2 regions of the Cohnella sp. GCM10027633 genome follow, and region 1 is predicted to be linked to the other one. Evidence: riboswitches for the same ligand, from Rfam matches in the RefSeq annotation. Region 1 holds a riboswitch; the other holds the start of a gene.
The links. Region 1 has a riboswitch for cyclic di-AMP ahead of ACFQZG_RS26930 (TrkH family potassium uptake protein). Riboswitches for the same ligand answer to the same signal wherever they lie in the genome.
Positions count from the first base shown of each region.

Region 1 (7,957 bases):
CTGTCCCAGTATTACGATATTCCGGTCCGGCAGTTGCTGGATGCCAACCCGAACATAGATCCGCAGAACGTATACGCCGGCTTGAGGCTCGCGATTCCGGGAGACGGAACGGTATCGGCGAAGTCCGCCGAAGAGCCGTCCGTAACGGCGCAATCGATCACGACGACGGCGGGCCGATCGCTCGCCTTCTCGAAAGTGCTCGACATCAAGGCGACCGCTTACTCCGCTTCCGCGGAAGAGAACGGCCCTTGGGGCCCCGTCGACTACTTCGGCGACGCGCTTAAGCTCGGAACGATCGCGGTCGATCCGTCCGTCATCCCGTTCGGCTCGAAGCTGTATATTACGGGCTACGACTTTAACGGCTTGCCCGTCGGCGGCATGGTCGGCACCGCGACGGACAAAGGCGGAGCGATCAAAGGCAATCGCATCGACATCTTCGTGCCCGGTTCCCGCTCGTTCGTGTCCGGCTTCGGCGTTCAGAACGTGAAGGTGTATATCCTGAAATAACGGTTACGGTTATTCCGAGGCTCCCGGAGGCAAATTCAACATTTGCTTCAGGGAGCCTTCGTTCGTCCGCTCGGCCGGAATGCCGAGCAGCTCGGTCAACGCGACCGGCTCGTAATGGTGCTCCCGCAGCCAATCGATGATGCGCGGAAGCGCCTTGACCGTCCCCGCCAAGCTTTGCCCTTCCCCGCCGCCCGCGTGCATCAGGATCACCGATCCCGGACGCACCGCCTTCGTCACGTTGCGGAATACCTCGTCGGCCGTCAATTGCCGCCAGTCCGCCGAATCGACGTCCCAGTTCACGACCGTGTACCCTTGCGCCTTCGCCCATTCGAGCTGCTCGGGCATGATTTCGCCGTAAGGCGGCCGCACGAGCTTCGGCCGGTAGCCGATGATGCCCGAGATGACCGTCTCCGCGCGGGTAATCTGCGACTTGACCTTATCGAGCGGAAGCTTGGAGAAGTCCGGATGGCTGTAAGAATGGTTGCCCACGTCATGCCCTTCCCGTTGAATGCGCCGCAGCAGATCGGGATGCTTCTGGCTGCGCGTGCCCATCGCGAAGAAGGTCGCCTTCACACGCTTCTTTTTCAAGACGTCGAGCACTTGCCCCGTGAATCTCGGATCCGGAACATCGTCGAACGTCAACGCCACCTTCCGGACTTCCCGGGACGCGGACAGCACGAACACCCCTTCGAATCGGCGCTCGAGCTCCGTCCACTGAATGCCCGGCGGGACGGCTTCCGCCCTGCGCGCAAGCCCCGCGAAACTTAAAAAGGCGACGGTGCCCGCCAGCACCATCACCGCGATTCTTCTACCCCTACCTGTCATTGCGCCACCCTCCCGGGACCGTTCGTCTCCCTATATCCTGAGCGAGTGGCAATGATTTCATACCCGTGCAATCGATCGTCTATCGGTTGATCGACTCCTGGAATTGTTCGATCTGCTGGTTCGTCCCGATGACGACCATGACGTCTTTCTCCGCGAGCACGTCCTTCGCGACCGGAGCGATAATGATGCCCTTCGGCTTATTGATCGCCACGATGCTGCAGCCGAACCGTCCTCTCGGATTGACGTCGTCGAGCGACTTGCCCGACAGGCATTGCGGCACGGCAAGCTCCGCGATCGTGTATTGCTTGGATAGTTCGATGTAATCGAGCAGGTTCGGCGACACGAGCTGGTGCGCCACGCGAACGCCCATGTCCCGCTCCGGATAGATGACGCGATCGACGCCCATCCGCTCCAGCACGCGTCCGTGCAAGTCGGACACCGCCTTGGCGACGACCTTCTTGACTCCGAGCTCCTTCAGCAGAATCGTCGCGAGGATGCTTGCCTGGATGTCGTCGCCGATCGCGACGACGCCGCAGTCGAAGTTGCGGGCCCCGATCGAACGGAGCACCTCTTCCTCCGTCGCGTCCGCCACGACGACGTGCGTCAGCACGTTCGACAGCTCTTGGACCGTCTCTTCGTCGCGGTCGACGCCGAGCACCTCGTAGCCTAATTGGATGAGCTCGCGGCCGATGCTCGAACCGAAGCGGCCTAAGCCGATAATGACGAATTGATTAAGTCTCATGTGCGTTGCTCCTACCCGATTATGATTTTACCTTCCGCATGACGGAACCTCGCTCGCTCCGGCTTCGGCGCCAACGCATAGGTCAACGTGAGCGGCCCGAGCCTGCCGACGAACATCAGCATAATAATGGTTAGCTTGCCCGGTAACGTCAAATCCCCCGTCAACCCCATCGACAGGCCGACCGTGCCGAACGCCGACGTCGCTTCGAACAGGATTTTCAGGAACGCCGCGTCCTCCGTCGTGCACAGGATCATCGTTCCGAGCATCACGATGCCGATACAGAACAACGTAACGGTAACGGCCTTATATACGCGCTCCTGCGCGAGCCGCAGACGGAACAGCACGACGTCCTCCTTGCCCCGGATCATCGCCAGCACCGCGCCGAACAGAACCGCGAACGTCGTCGTCTTGATGCCGCCTCCCGTCGAACCGGGAGACGCCCCGATGAACATCAATATAATAATGAAGAATTGCGTCGCCTGGCGGAAATCCGCGACGTCAACGGTCGTGACGCCGCCCGAGCGCGTGGTGACCGATTGGAACAGCGCGTCGAGCAGCTTCTCTCCGATGTGCTTGTCGCCGACGGAGTTCGGATTCGTATATTCGAATACGAAGATGATAAGCATTCCGAGAACGATCAGCGCGCCGCTAACGGTAAGGACGACTTTCGTATGAAGCGACAGCCTGCGCCGGGCGTTACGGTGCCTTAAGTCGAATAAGTCGGAAAGGACGATGAACCCGAAGCCGCCGAGAATGATGAGAGCCATCGACAAGAGGTTCATATAGAGATCGCCCGAGTAGCGGGAGAAGCTGCTGAAGTCGCCCGATAGGTCGAAGCCGGCGTTATTGAAAATCGAGATCGAGTGGAACACGCCATGATAGAGCGCCTGCCCGAAGCTCATGTCGAAGCTGAATCGGATTGTGAACAGCGCCGCGCCGACCGATTCGATCGCGAGCGCGAAGAAGACGACCTTGCGGACGAGCCGCACGAGACCTTCGATGCTGCCCTGATTGAGCGACTCTTGCAGAATCAGTCTTTCCTTCAAGGAGATGCGCCTTCTCAGAATGAGCGCGAACAACGTCGCCATCGTCATGAAGCCGATGCCGCCGACCTGCACGAGAAGGAGAATGACCCAGTGGCCGAACGTGGAGAACTGGGAGCCGGTATCATGGACGACGAGTCCGGTGACGCAAGCGGCCGATGTCGAAGTGAACAAGGCGTCTATGTAAGAGATCGACTTCCCGTCCGCTGAGGCGATCGGCAGCTTGAGCAACTGCGCGCCTAAGAAGATGACGAAGGCGAAGCCGAGCAGCAGCGTTCTCGGGGGAGATGCGCTGAACCAGCGAATGACTTTATTGAACATGCCGTATTCCCCTCTGCTAATAGCTCTCGAACGCACAAAAAAGAAGCACTGGAGCTCCAATGCTTCGCGTTAGCATGCGAGTCCTGTTCCGTGCAGCCTGCGAGGTTAGCTGTCGGGTTCGGGCTCGAAACAGACGCGCCCTATCCGCCGCTCGGCTTCGAGCGGACTGGAATTCACCCCGGGATCTCCGAATACAATAGCTTGTACCGGCGATCGGTTGGTTCCCCCGTTTTCCGTGAAGAAATTCGGCTGGTTCTTTTATAGGATCGTTCATGGACGTACCATCGAATTATATGCTTTCCGGGTAGACGTAACAACATCAAAAAGGAGGCAAACAACCGCGTTTCGCCGATAATTAGCACCGTTACCTCATCCGATCCGTCGCTCATGCGTCCGCACATCGATTATCGACGGCTTTTCTTTCATTTTCGCCAAAAATACGAGATACTTAAGGGATAATTCGGGACGCCGGGACGACCCGGTCCCCTGAAACCGTTTACTTCACGCCTTACCACGAAAGGATGCGTAGGCATATGCCCGCACATGATCAGGATACACTGTCCCGCCGATGGGTGTGGACCGCCGCGATCGGCTTGGCTCTCTTCCTTCTCATACAAGTTCTGCCGACTTCCCTGCAGGTATTCAAGACCGAGGATCACGACGTCTTAACCCGCGCCCAAGCGGAGAATAAAGCGCTGTCCGCGGCCGCGGACAGATTCGGCGTCGCGCGCTCCGACGTGTCCGAGACGACCGTAACTCACCTGTCGGATAGCGACGCGGTCGGTTATTACAGTAAGAACGATCTTGGGAAGGCGTACGACGATCGCCTGGACGCGACGATGCCGACCGATTACTACCGCGTCGATCTGCATCTGGCCGGCGATGGCGGCACCTTGCGCCTGCTGCTCCACCTGGAAACCGGCAGTCTCGTCGGTTGGCGGCACGCCGCGGTTGCAGGGGCTTCCGCGGGCGGCGCCGCGCCTGCGTTGGAGAGCGGCGGCGGGGCGGAACAAGCGGCTCGCGCACTCCACTATGCCGAAGCGTGGGGCGTTCATGGCGACGACTGGGAATGGACCGGCCGAACGCAGCCGGACGGCAGCTCCTTGTTCGTCTCCAAGAAGCCGCTGGGCGAAGCGGAACCGTGGCTGAGCGTGCGCGCGCCTGCCGGTTTCGAAGCGACCGCTTCCTCCCTGCCTCCTTGGAAAGGCGGATTCGTCGTATACGGCACGCAGCTTCCGGCGGAGTTTCTTAGCTATATGGATAAGCAAGAGCATCTCGCTTCCGAGTGGTCCAAGTACGGGTACATCTTGCCGGAGCTGTTCATGCTCGTCTGCGCGATCGTCGCGGCGGGAACGTACGTCGGGCATAGCTCGTACCGTAGAGGCATTTTCCTGGCCGGCTTGTTCTTCGTGCTCTACGTCGCCTATTCGTACAACATGATCCCCGGCATGCGCGCCAGCGTGATGGGGGTATCGACCGACAAGTCCGACGCATTCGATCCGACCTTGCTTACCGTGAGCATCATCATCTATGGCGCGATGGCGTTGCTCACGTACTTAGCCGCCGTCGGCGGAGACGGTTTGTGGAAGTCGATGGGCTATTCGCTGTGGCCGAGATGGAAGGAAGCCGGATATGGCAACGCGGTGCTGAAAAGCATGAAGACCGGCTACTTCCTCGCCTTCATTCTGCTCGGCGCGCAATCGGTCGTGCTCATCGTGCTGGAGCAATCTCTCGGGTCGTTCGCCTCCTCCGATCCTTCGCAGTCCATGTACAACATGACGTATCCGTTGCTGCTGCCGGTGCTCGCATGGTGCGCCGGCATCTCCGAGGAGCTACAGAGCCGCCTGTTCGGCATCGGTCTGTTCCGCAAATGGTTCGTAGGCGGCGCGCGCAAGCTGCTTCGCCGGGAACCGTCGGCTCGCGCCGCTTCCTGGCTGACGTTCGCCGCCATGGTGCCGCCGGGCTTGCTGTGGGCGTTCGGGCACGTCGGCTATGCGGTGTATCCGGTGTACACGCGCGTCATCGAGCTGGTGCTGCTGTCGCTATTGTTCGGCTGGTTCATGCTTCGCTTCGGCCTCATGGCCGTCATCTTCGCCCACGTGACGCTCGACGCCGTCCTCATGGGCGTGCAGATGATGACCGACGGGTTGCCGGGCGATTACTGGGGCGGATTGTTCAGCCTCGTCATGCCGGGGCTCGCCGGCCTCGCGATCTGGCGGCTTCATCGAATGCTCCGGCGTCCGGGTTCCGCGTAAAGTTTGTCGCCAGGCTGGAGCTATGGCACGGCCGGCGATCGTGAGGGGCTGCGTTGCAGCGCTTATCGTCACTATCCCTTCGGGTCAGAGGACGCTGAAGTTCGGTTGGGTCGAACAGCAGGCGCGGATTGCGGGCATTATATCGCTTATCGTCACTATCTCCTCGGGTCAGGGGACGCTGGAGATCGGTTTGGTCGAACTGCAGGTGCGGATAGCGACGGTTGGCGTACTGTAGTTTGGATTGCTCAAACTGTAGGCGATGTTTACTTCAATTCGCGAGCTGCAGTTCGGGTTAGTCGAACTGCAGGCGCGAATTGCGGCGGTTGGCGTGCTATAGTTTGGATTAGTCGAAGTGCATACCAAAAAGGCAGTCTTTCTAGGAAGATCATCCCCCGTGGGGTCTCTTCCAGAAACGACTGCCTTTTTAACTCGATGCCACCGCGCTATTGCGAGAAATCCCGCCACTCTCGCCTCAGTAACTCGACGCCCCCGCGTTATTACGAGCAACCTCGCCACTCTCGCCTCAGTAACTCGATGCCACCGCGCTATCCGTACCCGTGTGGCTGCTCCGCGCCCGCTACTCCGCGTTCAACGCCTCTAGAATACGCGCCGCCAACGCCTCGCCGATGGAGACCGCCTTGAAGTCCTCGGGCTTCGCTTCTTTAATCGCCTTCAACGAGCCAAAATGCTTGAGCAGCTGCTTGCGGCGCTTCTCCCCAATGCCCGGAATGGCGTCGAGCTTGGAGGCGACCATTCCTTTCGCCCGCTTCTCCCGGTGGAACGTGATCGCGAAGCGATGCACCTCGTCTTGGATGCGCGTCAGCAAGTAGAACTCCTGGCTGTCGCGCGCGAGCGGCACGGGCTCCGGCGGATCGCCGACGAGCAACTCCGCCGTTCGGTGCTTGGCATCCTTGGCAAGGCCGCACACCGGAACATCGAGACCGAGCTCGTTCGAGAGCACGTCCATGACCGAGGCGATATGCCCCTTGCCGCCGTCGATAACGATCAGGTCCGGCAGCGGCAGTCCTTCCTTCAGCACCCGCTCGTAACGGCGGCGAACGACTTCGCGCATCGTCTCGTAATCGTCGGGACCTTCGACCGAACGCACATTGTACTTGCGGTACTCTTTCTTATCCGGCTTCCCGCCGACGAACACGACCATCGCCGACACCGGCGACGCGCCTTGAATGTTCGAGTTGTCGAACGCCTCGATCCGGTTCGCGCTCGGAATGCCGAGCAGCTCGGCCAAGCCGTCCGCCGCCTTCACGGTGCGCGTCTCGTCCCGCTCGATCAGCTTGAACTTCTCCTCGAGCGCCACGCGCGAGTTGTCGCATGCCATCGCGACGAGTTGCCGCTTCGAGCCGCGCTGCGGGAACGCCACCCTGATCTTCAGCCAGCGGCGCAGCGAATCGCCGAGTTCTCCGCCCGTCTCGGCGACGACTTCCGCGCCCGCTTCCCCGCCGCCGGCGGCATCCTCTGCCGCCAACGTGGCGACCGCGCTCGCTCCGGTCAAGCCCGCGGACGGCACATCCGCCGCCAGAGCCTCCTCCTCGGGAGGCAGCGGCAACAGCATCTCGCGCGGAAGCGCCGGATTATCGCTGTAATACTGGGTAACATAGCTGAGAAAATCGTCGTAAGGATCCCCGTAGTAAGGGAACACGGACATGTGGCGTTGGTTCATTTTGCCTTGGCGCATGTAGAGAATCTGCACGCACATCCAACCCTTGTCGACGGCGTAACCGAACACGTCGCGGTCCATCGCGTCGGTCATGTTAATCGTCTGCTTCTCCATGAGCGCGTCGATCGCCGTCATCTGGTCGCGGAATTCCCGCGCCCGCTCGAACGCCAGCTCCTCGGCCGCTTCCTCCATCTTGCGCTTCAGCTCGCGCCGAATGTCGGCATGGCCGCCGTTCAGGAACCGCGCGATCTCCGCGATCATCTCGTCGTACTTCGCCTGATCGACCGTATATTCGCACGGCGCGACGCATTGGCCGAGATGATAGTACAAGCACACTTTGTCCGGCAGCACGTTGCACTTGCGCAACGGGTACAGCCTGTCGAGCAGCTTCTTCGTCTGCTGGGCCGCGAACGCGTTCGGATACGGGCCGAAATATTTGCCTTTATCCTTCACGACCCTCCGCGTAACCTCGAGCTTCGGATGCGCTTCGTGCGTGATTTTCAGATAGGGAAACGACTTATCGTCCTTAAGCAGCACATTGTACCTCGGGTTATGCTCCTTGATCAGGTTGCACTCGAGAATGAGG
Region 1 is NZ_JBHTGV010000022.1:34,964-42,920, forward strand. Features, by position in the region: gene ACFQZG_RS26915 (3D domain-containing protein) at 1-507, shown strand, start outside; gene ACFQZG_RS26920 (polysaccharide deacetylase family protein) at 517-1,332, opposite strand; gene ACFQZG_RS26925 (potassium channel family protein) at 1,412-2,074, opposite strand; gene ACFQZG_RS26930 (TrkH family potassium uptake protein) at 2,086-3,438, opposite strand; cyclic di-AMP (ydaO/yuaA leader) riboswitch at 3,518-3,699, opposite strand; gene ACFQZG_RS26935 (hypothetical protein) at 3,972-5,693, shown strand; gene uvrC (excinuclease ABC subunit UvrC) at 6,271-7,957, opposite strand, start outside.

Region 2 (7,957 bases), on a different contig from region 1:
TCGTGCTGGTCAACGAAATTCAATAATACGGATACGAGGGGGCCCCGCGCAGCGCGGGGTCTCTTCTTGCGCAAGCCGACGATCGGTTGCCGGAGGTGCCGGGTTGCGCGTTCGGTGCAGGAGAGGTATGATCGAACAATCAGCGTAGAACGTATGATTAAGGAGACCTTATGACATTCCAGGACTTGAAGTTAATTCCGCAGATTCTGCGGGCATTGGAGCAAGAGAATTACGCGACGCCGACGCCGATCCAGGAGCAGGCTATACCGGCCGTGCTGGAGGGCCGAGACTTGTTCGGTTGCGCGCAGACGGGGACGGGGAAGACGGCGGCATTCTCGCTGCCGATCATCCAACTGCTGAGCCAGCAGCCGTCGGGCAGCCAAGGGCAGAAGCGGCACATCCGGTCGTTGATTCTGACGCCGACGCGCGAGCTCGCGATTCAGATCGACGATAACATCCGCGCGTACGGCAAGTTCACGAAGCTGCGGAGCGCGGTCATCGTGGGCGGCGTGTCCCAAGTCCGGCAAGAGGAGTCGCTCGCGCGAGGCGCGGACATTGTCATCGCGACGCCCGGCCGGTTGATCGACTTGATGAATCAGAACGTCGTCGACTTGCGGCACGTTCAGATTCTCGTATTGGACGAAGCGGACAGAATGCTGGACATGGGCTTCATTAACGATATGAAGCGAATCATCGCGAAGCTGCCGGCTAAGCGGCAGACGCTGTTCTTCTCGGCGACGATGCCGCCGGAAATTTCACAGATGGTGCAGACGCTGCTTCACAACCCGGTGAAAGTGGAAATTACGCCGGTGTCGTCGACGGCGGAGCGCATCGATCAATCGGTGTATCTCGTGGATAAGCCGAACAAGCTGCAATTGCTCGTCGATCTGTTGCAGGACAAGTCGATCGTATCGGCGCTCGTGTTCACTCGCACGAAGCATGGAGCGGATCGCGTCGTACGCGGATTGACGAAGGCGAAGATCACGGCGCAGGCGATCCACGGCGACAAGTCGCAGAACGCCCGCCAGGCGGCGCTGAACAACTTCAAGAGCGGCGCGACGCGCGTGCTCGTGGCGACGGACATCGCGGCTCGGGGCATCGACATCGACGAGTTGTCGCACGTGATCAACTACAACCTGCCGAACATTCCGGAGACGTACGTGCACCGCATCGGACGTACCGGCCGGGCAGGGCTGAGCGGCATCGCGATCTCGTTCTGCGAATACGAGGAGCTGCCGTACTTGAAGGACATCGAGAAGCTGATCAAGAAGCCGGTTCCGCGGGTGGAAGGTCATCCGTATCCGATGGAGATTTTCGAAGTCGCGGGGAAGAGCGATAACAAGGGACAGCAGAATGCGCCCGCGAAGACTCGCGAGCCCGTTGCGGCGGCGAAAGGCCGTCCGCAAGGCGGCAACGGCGGCGGTGGCAACGGCGGTAATGGCGGCGGTCGAAGACGCCGCTAACGCGGTGCCGACTTCCCGCGTGAACGTGCGTGCGTTAGCGTTATGAGGTAACGTTAAATCGTCGCGAGCTCGTCCAATGGGATTTTAACGTTATGAGGTAGCGTTAAACAGTCGCGAGCTCGTCAAACGAGATTTTAGCGTTATGAGGTAGCGTTAAATCGTCGCGAGCCCGTCCAATGAGATTTTAGCGTTATGAGGTAACGTTAAATCGTCGCGAGCCCGTCCAATGAGATTTTAACGTTATGAGGTAGCGTTAAAATCTCGCGAGTGCGCCGAACGGGATTTTAGCGCTATGAGGTAGCGTTAAAGCGTCACGAACGCCTCGAACAAGAATTTAGCGTTACGAGATCGCGTTATTGTTTCATGTAGGCTTCGTCCGGGTAATTAGCGTTATCAGATAACGCTAACTACACGGGCGGGGCGTATGGGGTTCGCGTTAGGAGAAGGCGTTCATCCTCGCCGGCGCCTCCGAACGTCCCCATACAACGAAGAAACCCCGCCAATTGGCGGGGTTTCTTCATGCGTCGGGTCAGCCGAAGCTTACTCCAACGGTTCGTCGGTGGCTGCATCCGCAGGTCCGATCAATTCGGCGTCCGCCGGATCGAACTCGGTCGCCAGTGCTTGGTAAGTTTCCGTGTCCATAACGCGGCGGGCGGTCACGTAAGTGTTCGCGTACGATTTCTCGGAGAGGGCGCTGATCGTGATGCCCTTCCTCGTGGAAGCATGGGCGAATTTGCCTTCGCCTACGTAGACGCCCACGTGAGAGATCGTCCGGCCGTTCGTCTTGAAGAACACGAGATCTCCCGGACGCAGATCGTCCTTGGAGACTTTCTTGCCTTGGGTTGCCTGCGATCTCGAATCCCTCAGGAGATCGATGCCCAATTTCTTGAATACGTACTGCGTGAAGCCGGAGCAGTCGAAGCCTTTGGTCGTCGTGCCGCCGTACCGGTAATCGATGCCGATCAGCTTGTCGACCTCCGTGTCCAGCTTGGAACTCGCGAATACGCTTCCGACTTGGACGAGCAGGAGCAAAGCAAGCGAGAACAGAATGACGGATAACTTGCGCAAAGCTGGTGACTCCTTCCAATGCCTACGAGGTTAGCTGGAGGGTTCGGTTGAAGGTTCCCTATGGCTCCTCTGATGCGAAGCCAATTCACCCGTACTAATTGGTTCCCCCGTTCCCCGGTGTGCGCGAGGACTCGGCAAATTTTTTACACTCAGCCTTAGATATTCGGTGATTATGGCGAATTTCCTGCAATTACTAAATGAGAATTTCCTAATCTAAAGCGGATTACTGGGTATTCACACCCCTCCTTTTCGCACATTTTTACTCGCCGATAATAACGCCAAACCCCGGCCGCCCACCCGAGAAGGGGGCAACCGGGGAATGTCCCGTGAAGCTTCGTGTCGAACGAGGGACGAGGAGATGGCTTACGATTCGCGCCATACGTGGTATTGGGAAGCCGATGTCCACAGCGTCAGCAGCGAGCGGACGAAGTGGAAGGCCTGATGCAGCGCGACGGCGAGGAAGCCCGACCAGAGAAACGTGACGGCCGAAGCCGCGAGCGATACCGCGATCCCGATGCCGAGCATGACGAGCGTGACGGCGATCAGAGGCAGCCCTTTGCGCAGCGCGAGTCCGATGCTTCTCAGAATGCCGTCCTTCGAGACGGCTCCGAACTGCATGAATTGGAACAGCAGGTGGAGCAGGAATCCCCACGCAAGCCATGCGATGGCGTAGGGGGCCAGCTCTCGCAGCCAATCCGAGACGGAGCCTACGGCATAGAAGCGATCGCGGGCAAGCGGGACGAGCCAAAGGGCAGGGAGCGCGGATAGCGCGTTCTCCAGCCAGTAAAGCGCGGTTACCGATTTCCATGACCGCTTCATTCCGGACAATACCAGCGTGCCTTCTCCGTCCCTCGAGTGATGGAAGGAGTAGTAGACGCCGGCGTTGAGCAGGGGCGTGAGGATCATCCGCATGAGCAGCAGCGCGCCGAGCAGCGTCAGCGTCTCGTTCAGCATGTCGGTCTTGAGCAGGCGGAACTGCGCTTCGACGAGGAACAGCTGGGCGGCGTTCGCGTTCGGATGGTCGCCGGGGTAGCGCGCCAGAATCGGCGTCACGATCCCGTCGACGAACCGGTACAGGAAGAATCCCCATAGCAGGCGGTACAGGAAAAGGAGAACCAACACATACTTATGCCGGAGAGTCGTGTCCCATCCCATTTTTAATCGTTCTCTCATCTGGCGTCACCTCACCATGCTATCGTTCCGAACAAGCCTTCGATTACTTGCGTGATGCCTGCCGACCATCGTGTCCGTTCCTGCTGCTGCACTTCCGCCTTCAAATAGTTGTTGTACCTGCGATTGTCGAGCACGACGTTGAGCGACGGATCGATGGCCGCGAACGAGAGCGGAGAGGCGGATAGGAGTTGAACTTGGACATGGTCCTGCACGCCGTCCCACGTCCGTCTGGCCGTCTGTCCGTCCTCGAACCGGAACAACACGTTGACGGACTGCGCGCTGCCGCCATGGCGTCGAATGAGGACTCGGGACTCGTAGCCTTCTTCGGTCTTGCGGCTGTAGATGCCGTCGACGGAGAAGTCGGCCATCTCGGCGCGCTGCACGTACGATTGGAAGAAGTCGTCCCACTTCGACTTGGTAACCGTCTCGACGACCTTCTGGAAGTCGGCGTAGCTCGGGTGCTTAAACCGGTATTTCTGATAATAAGTCCGCATGATCTTCGCCATCGTCTTGTCCCCGACTTGCCGCTCCAGGGCGGTAAGCACGAGCTTGCCTCTCAGGTAGACGTTCTCGGCGTACCGGTCGGAATCGCGGAACTGCCAAGACGATTGATTGAGCGGCTCCGGATTCGTCAAGTAGCTCGCTTCGATCGGCGTATTCGGCGATACGCCGTAGATGGCGGACATGAGCTTATCTTCCGTGTAAGAGGTGAAGCCTTCGTCCAGCCAGGCTTCCTCGAATTCGTTCGAGGCGACGAGGCCGTACCAGTATTGGTGCGCGATCTCGTGCACGAGGGTGCGCTCGAGGTCGTAGCCCGGGTTCTTGTTGTCCGCGGCCGCGGCGGTGACGAGCGTCGGGTATTCCATGCCGCCCGCTCCGTTAGCGTCCGCCGGCGGCACGACGACGGAGAGCGTCGCGTAAGGATACTCGCCGAACCATTCGCCGAGCTTGGCGAGCGCCGACTTGGCCGCGTGCATATAGCGGTCCTGCAGCTCCGCGTGGAGCGGATCGAGATAAAGCTTGATCCGGACGCCGGGAATGCCGGGAGAGGAGAACGAGTCTTCCACGAACGTGAAGGAAGGCGATGCGGACCAAGCGAAATCGTGCACGTCGTCCGCGTAAAATTGTACCGTCTTCCGTCCGTTCGCGACGCTCGGCGTCTTCGTCTGGAAGCCGGTCGCCGCCACCTTGTAATCTTGCGGCACGTTGATGCGGACGTTGTAGATGCCGAAGTCGGAATAGAATTCCGAGTTGCCGTGGTATTGATGCAGGTTCCAGCCTTCGGCCGTTCGGCCTCGGGTGCCGGCCGTCTCGTAGACTGCGAGCTTCGGAAACCATTGTCCCGCCATGACGAACTCGCCGGCTTTGCCCATGCGCGCGAATACGTCAGGCAGCTTGACGCTGTATTTCATACGCAACGTGACGGACGAGCCGGGCTTGACCGCCTGCGGAAGCCGAAGCGTGACGAGCGTGCGGTCCGCCTTGTTGCCGTCGTCGGGCTGAACGTAGTGGATACGGGGGAGAAGCGTCTCGCCTTCTTCGGTCGTGAGCTCGGTCAGCTCCATGCTGCCGTAGCTGCCTTCTTTCATGCGGTCGTTGCGCAACTGCCCGCCGGTCTCGGCAAGGAACGTGCTGCCGGGAGAGAACGCGTTCGGGTACAGGTGGAAGTACAGGTCGGCGACCGGCTTGCGCCCGGTGTTCTTCCACGTGACGGTCTGCTCGCCGGCAAGCGTTCCTTCTTGTTCGTTCAGCTTCACGCTGACGTGGTATTCGGTGACCCGGTTGCTGAGCACGACCGGCTTGGGCGTCAGCGGAGCGTCCGGGGCGGGATCGGCTTTCGGCTGCACCGAGGAAGGCGGGGCGGCGGCGAACTCCGCGGAGAGCTCGGAGGCCGGCAGCGAATATTGCTCCACCCAGGCTTCGGCGAAGCCGAACCTCACGGAGCTTACCAGGATTGCGGCGGCCGCGACGAATAGCAGCACGCGCAGCGAACGGCGTTCAGGCATACGGATAACCCTCCCGTTGACAAGCATCTACGGGATATATATGACGGTTGTCCTTCGTTCATGCACCTGTCCAACCGGGAATTGCTCTTATGCGGAAGGGAAGACGGCAAGCGGTTGGGGACGCGATAAAATATCGATATTTTAAAGTGAAAGCATTTACATCCGTTCGCGGGAGATGGTAGATTCTCCTTAGCGGCGCTTGTAAATCCGTACGAACGGGGGTGTGCGATAGTGAACGCGAGAAGCAGAACGACCGTCGCGGTGGCGGCCATCGCGGCCGCGTTAGTCGTCGCCTCCGGAATCGCGCTGCTGCAAGCCTATGCCAAGGATTCGCCGCGGGCGGCAGCCAGCGCGTTCGGCGCGGCGGCGATCGACTTGCCGAGTCTGGCGGTTACTTCTCTGTCGCAAGAAGGTTATGCGGCGATCGAAGGCCGGACCTTCGACGTTACGTTGGAGGAATGGGGCCATTCGACGTTCGTTGCCGCGAAGCGGGTGGACGGACGCGCGGAGGCGGCATTCTTCCTGATGGACGATAGAGGCCGAATCGCTTATCGGTTTCCGAAGTTTCACGGTAACGAGCGCGGCACGCTGACGGGTATCCGCGAGCTGGCTTTCGAGGATGCCGACCGGGACGGGCTGACGGACATGATCGTCATCGCGGAATCCGCAACGACGGGGGCTGGGGAGTATGAGGCGAAGACGTTCCCGATCGCGGGCGTATACTTGCGCGACGGGCAGTCGTTCAGAACGTTGCCGATGCTGGACATGCAGCTTAACGAGACGGGGCAGAACGTATCGATCGACGTCGTGCTGGCGAACGTTGAGGCCAGATTGGTGCGGCCGTTTCCTTCTTCGAACGCCGAACCGTAATCCATACTGATCATACCAACTACGAATACACCCCCGATCCGCGGTTGCGTGCCGCCGGTCGGGGGTGGTTAATTGTCGGGACTATTCTTGTTGCGCTTCCTCGATCAAAGGCGTCGGATCGCCAAGGAACAGCAACGTCAGCCGATGGAGCGCGCGGGTGCAGGCGACGTACAGAAGCTTGGCGTCCATCGGTTCGTTCGCGTAATGGCGCGCGTTCGCGTCCGCGATAAGCACGGCGTCGAATTCGAGCCCTTTGGCGAGATGGGCGGGCACGACGGTGACGCCGCCACGATAGGCGGCTTGGCCTTCGGCGATAAGATTCGCTTCGATTCCCGCGGATTGAATCCTCTCTTGAAGAGCGGCGCATTGCGCATCGGTCCGCCCGATGATGGCGATCGTCCGCATGCCGCCCGCTTGGTTATCCGAGATGAAAGAGGCGATGCGCGATATCATGGCCGCTTCGTCCGGCAGCCTCGCGACCTCGACCGGCTCTCCGCTCCGGAATACAGGCTCGGCCGGCGGCAAGCCCGTATCGGTTCGCGCGAGAATCCGGTTGGCGAACTCGATAATCTCTAGTGTGGACCGATAGCTGAGCTTCAGCGTATGATACGCGCGATGCTCCTCCGCGAACACCGACGAGAGCTCCTCCCAACGGTGCACGCCGCGATAGGCGTGGATGCCTTGCGCCAAATCCCCGAGAATCGTGAACGACGGCTCTGACATATACGCTCGCAACAGCGCGATCTGAAGCGGCGACGCGTCCTGCGCCTCGTCGACGACGACGTGGTCGAATTGGCGGTTCTCCGCGCCGTTGAACGCGTAATGGATCCAGACGAGAGGCGCCAAGTCTTCGGGTAGTATCTTGCCGCCCTTCAGCAGCTTCAGCGTGTCCTTCGCCAATTGCGCGGGAATCGTCCCGCCGTCGTTGTCGGCGAACGCAGCCTTATAGAAGGCGAGAGGGGTCGCTTCGGACAGCTTCTTCATGAAGGCGCGCAATCGCTGCTTGCCGGACTGCCCGCGTTCCTTGCGGATTTTGGGATCGCCGATGTTCGTAAGTTGCATCTCCAGCCACCGGTTGATTCTTCCCGACAGCCGCTCTCTGCGCATCGTCAGCGGATAATGGCGGTATTCGACTTCGAACCACTCGCGGATCGTCGCCGCGGGCAAGATACGGCCATCCCAAGCTTCGAACGGCGGAATGTCCAGAAGGAAGTCTTCCTCGTAGCTCTTCAGCCGATCCTTCAGCCAGGCTAGGAAGGCGAGAGAGCCTTTGAACCGTCCCGGCGTCTCGTCGGTCAGCGCGGGGCGGCGTTCCGCGAGCGCGAACCATGTCTTGCCCTCCGCGGAAGGCGCGAGCTTGACGCCTCCGCCCAGAAT
Region 2 is NZ_JBHTGV010000015.1:25,883-33,839, reverse strand. Features, by position in the region: gene ACFQZG_RS23755 (fibronectin type III domain-containing protein) at 1-26, shown strand, start outside; gene ACFQZG_RS23750 (DEAD/DEAH box helicase) at 171-1,463, shown strand; gene ACFQZG_RS23745 (C40 family peptidase) at 2,004-2,531, opposite strand; cyclic di-AMP (ydaO/yuaA leader) riboswitch at 2,536-2,678, opposite strand; gene ACFQZG_RS23740 (hypothetical protein) at 2,895-3,704, opposite strand; gene ACFQZG_RS23735 (M1 family metallopeptidase) at 3,716-5,710, opposite strand; gene ACFQZG_RS23730 (hypothetical protein) at 5,942-6,580, shown strand; gene ACFQZG_RS23725 (HelD family protein) at 6,662-7,957, opposite strand, start outside.
Region 2: linked by a shared signal. The riboswitch ahead of ACFQZG_RS23745 (C40 family peptidase) and the one ahead of ACFQZG_RS26930 (TrkH family potassium uptake protein) in region 1 are both predicted to bind cyclic di-AMP.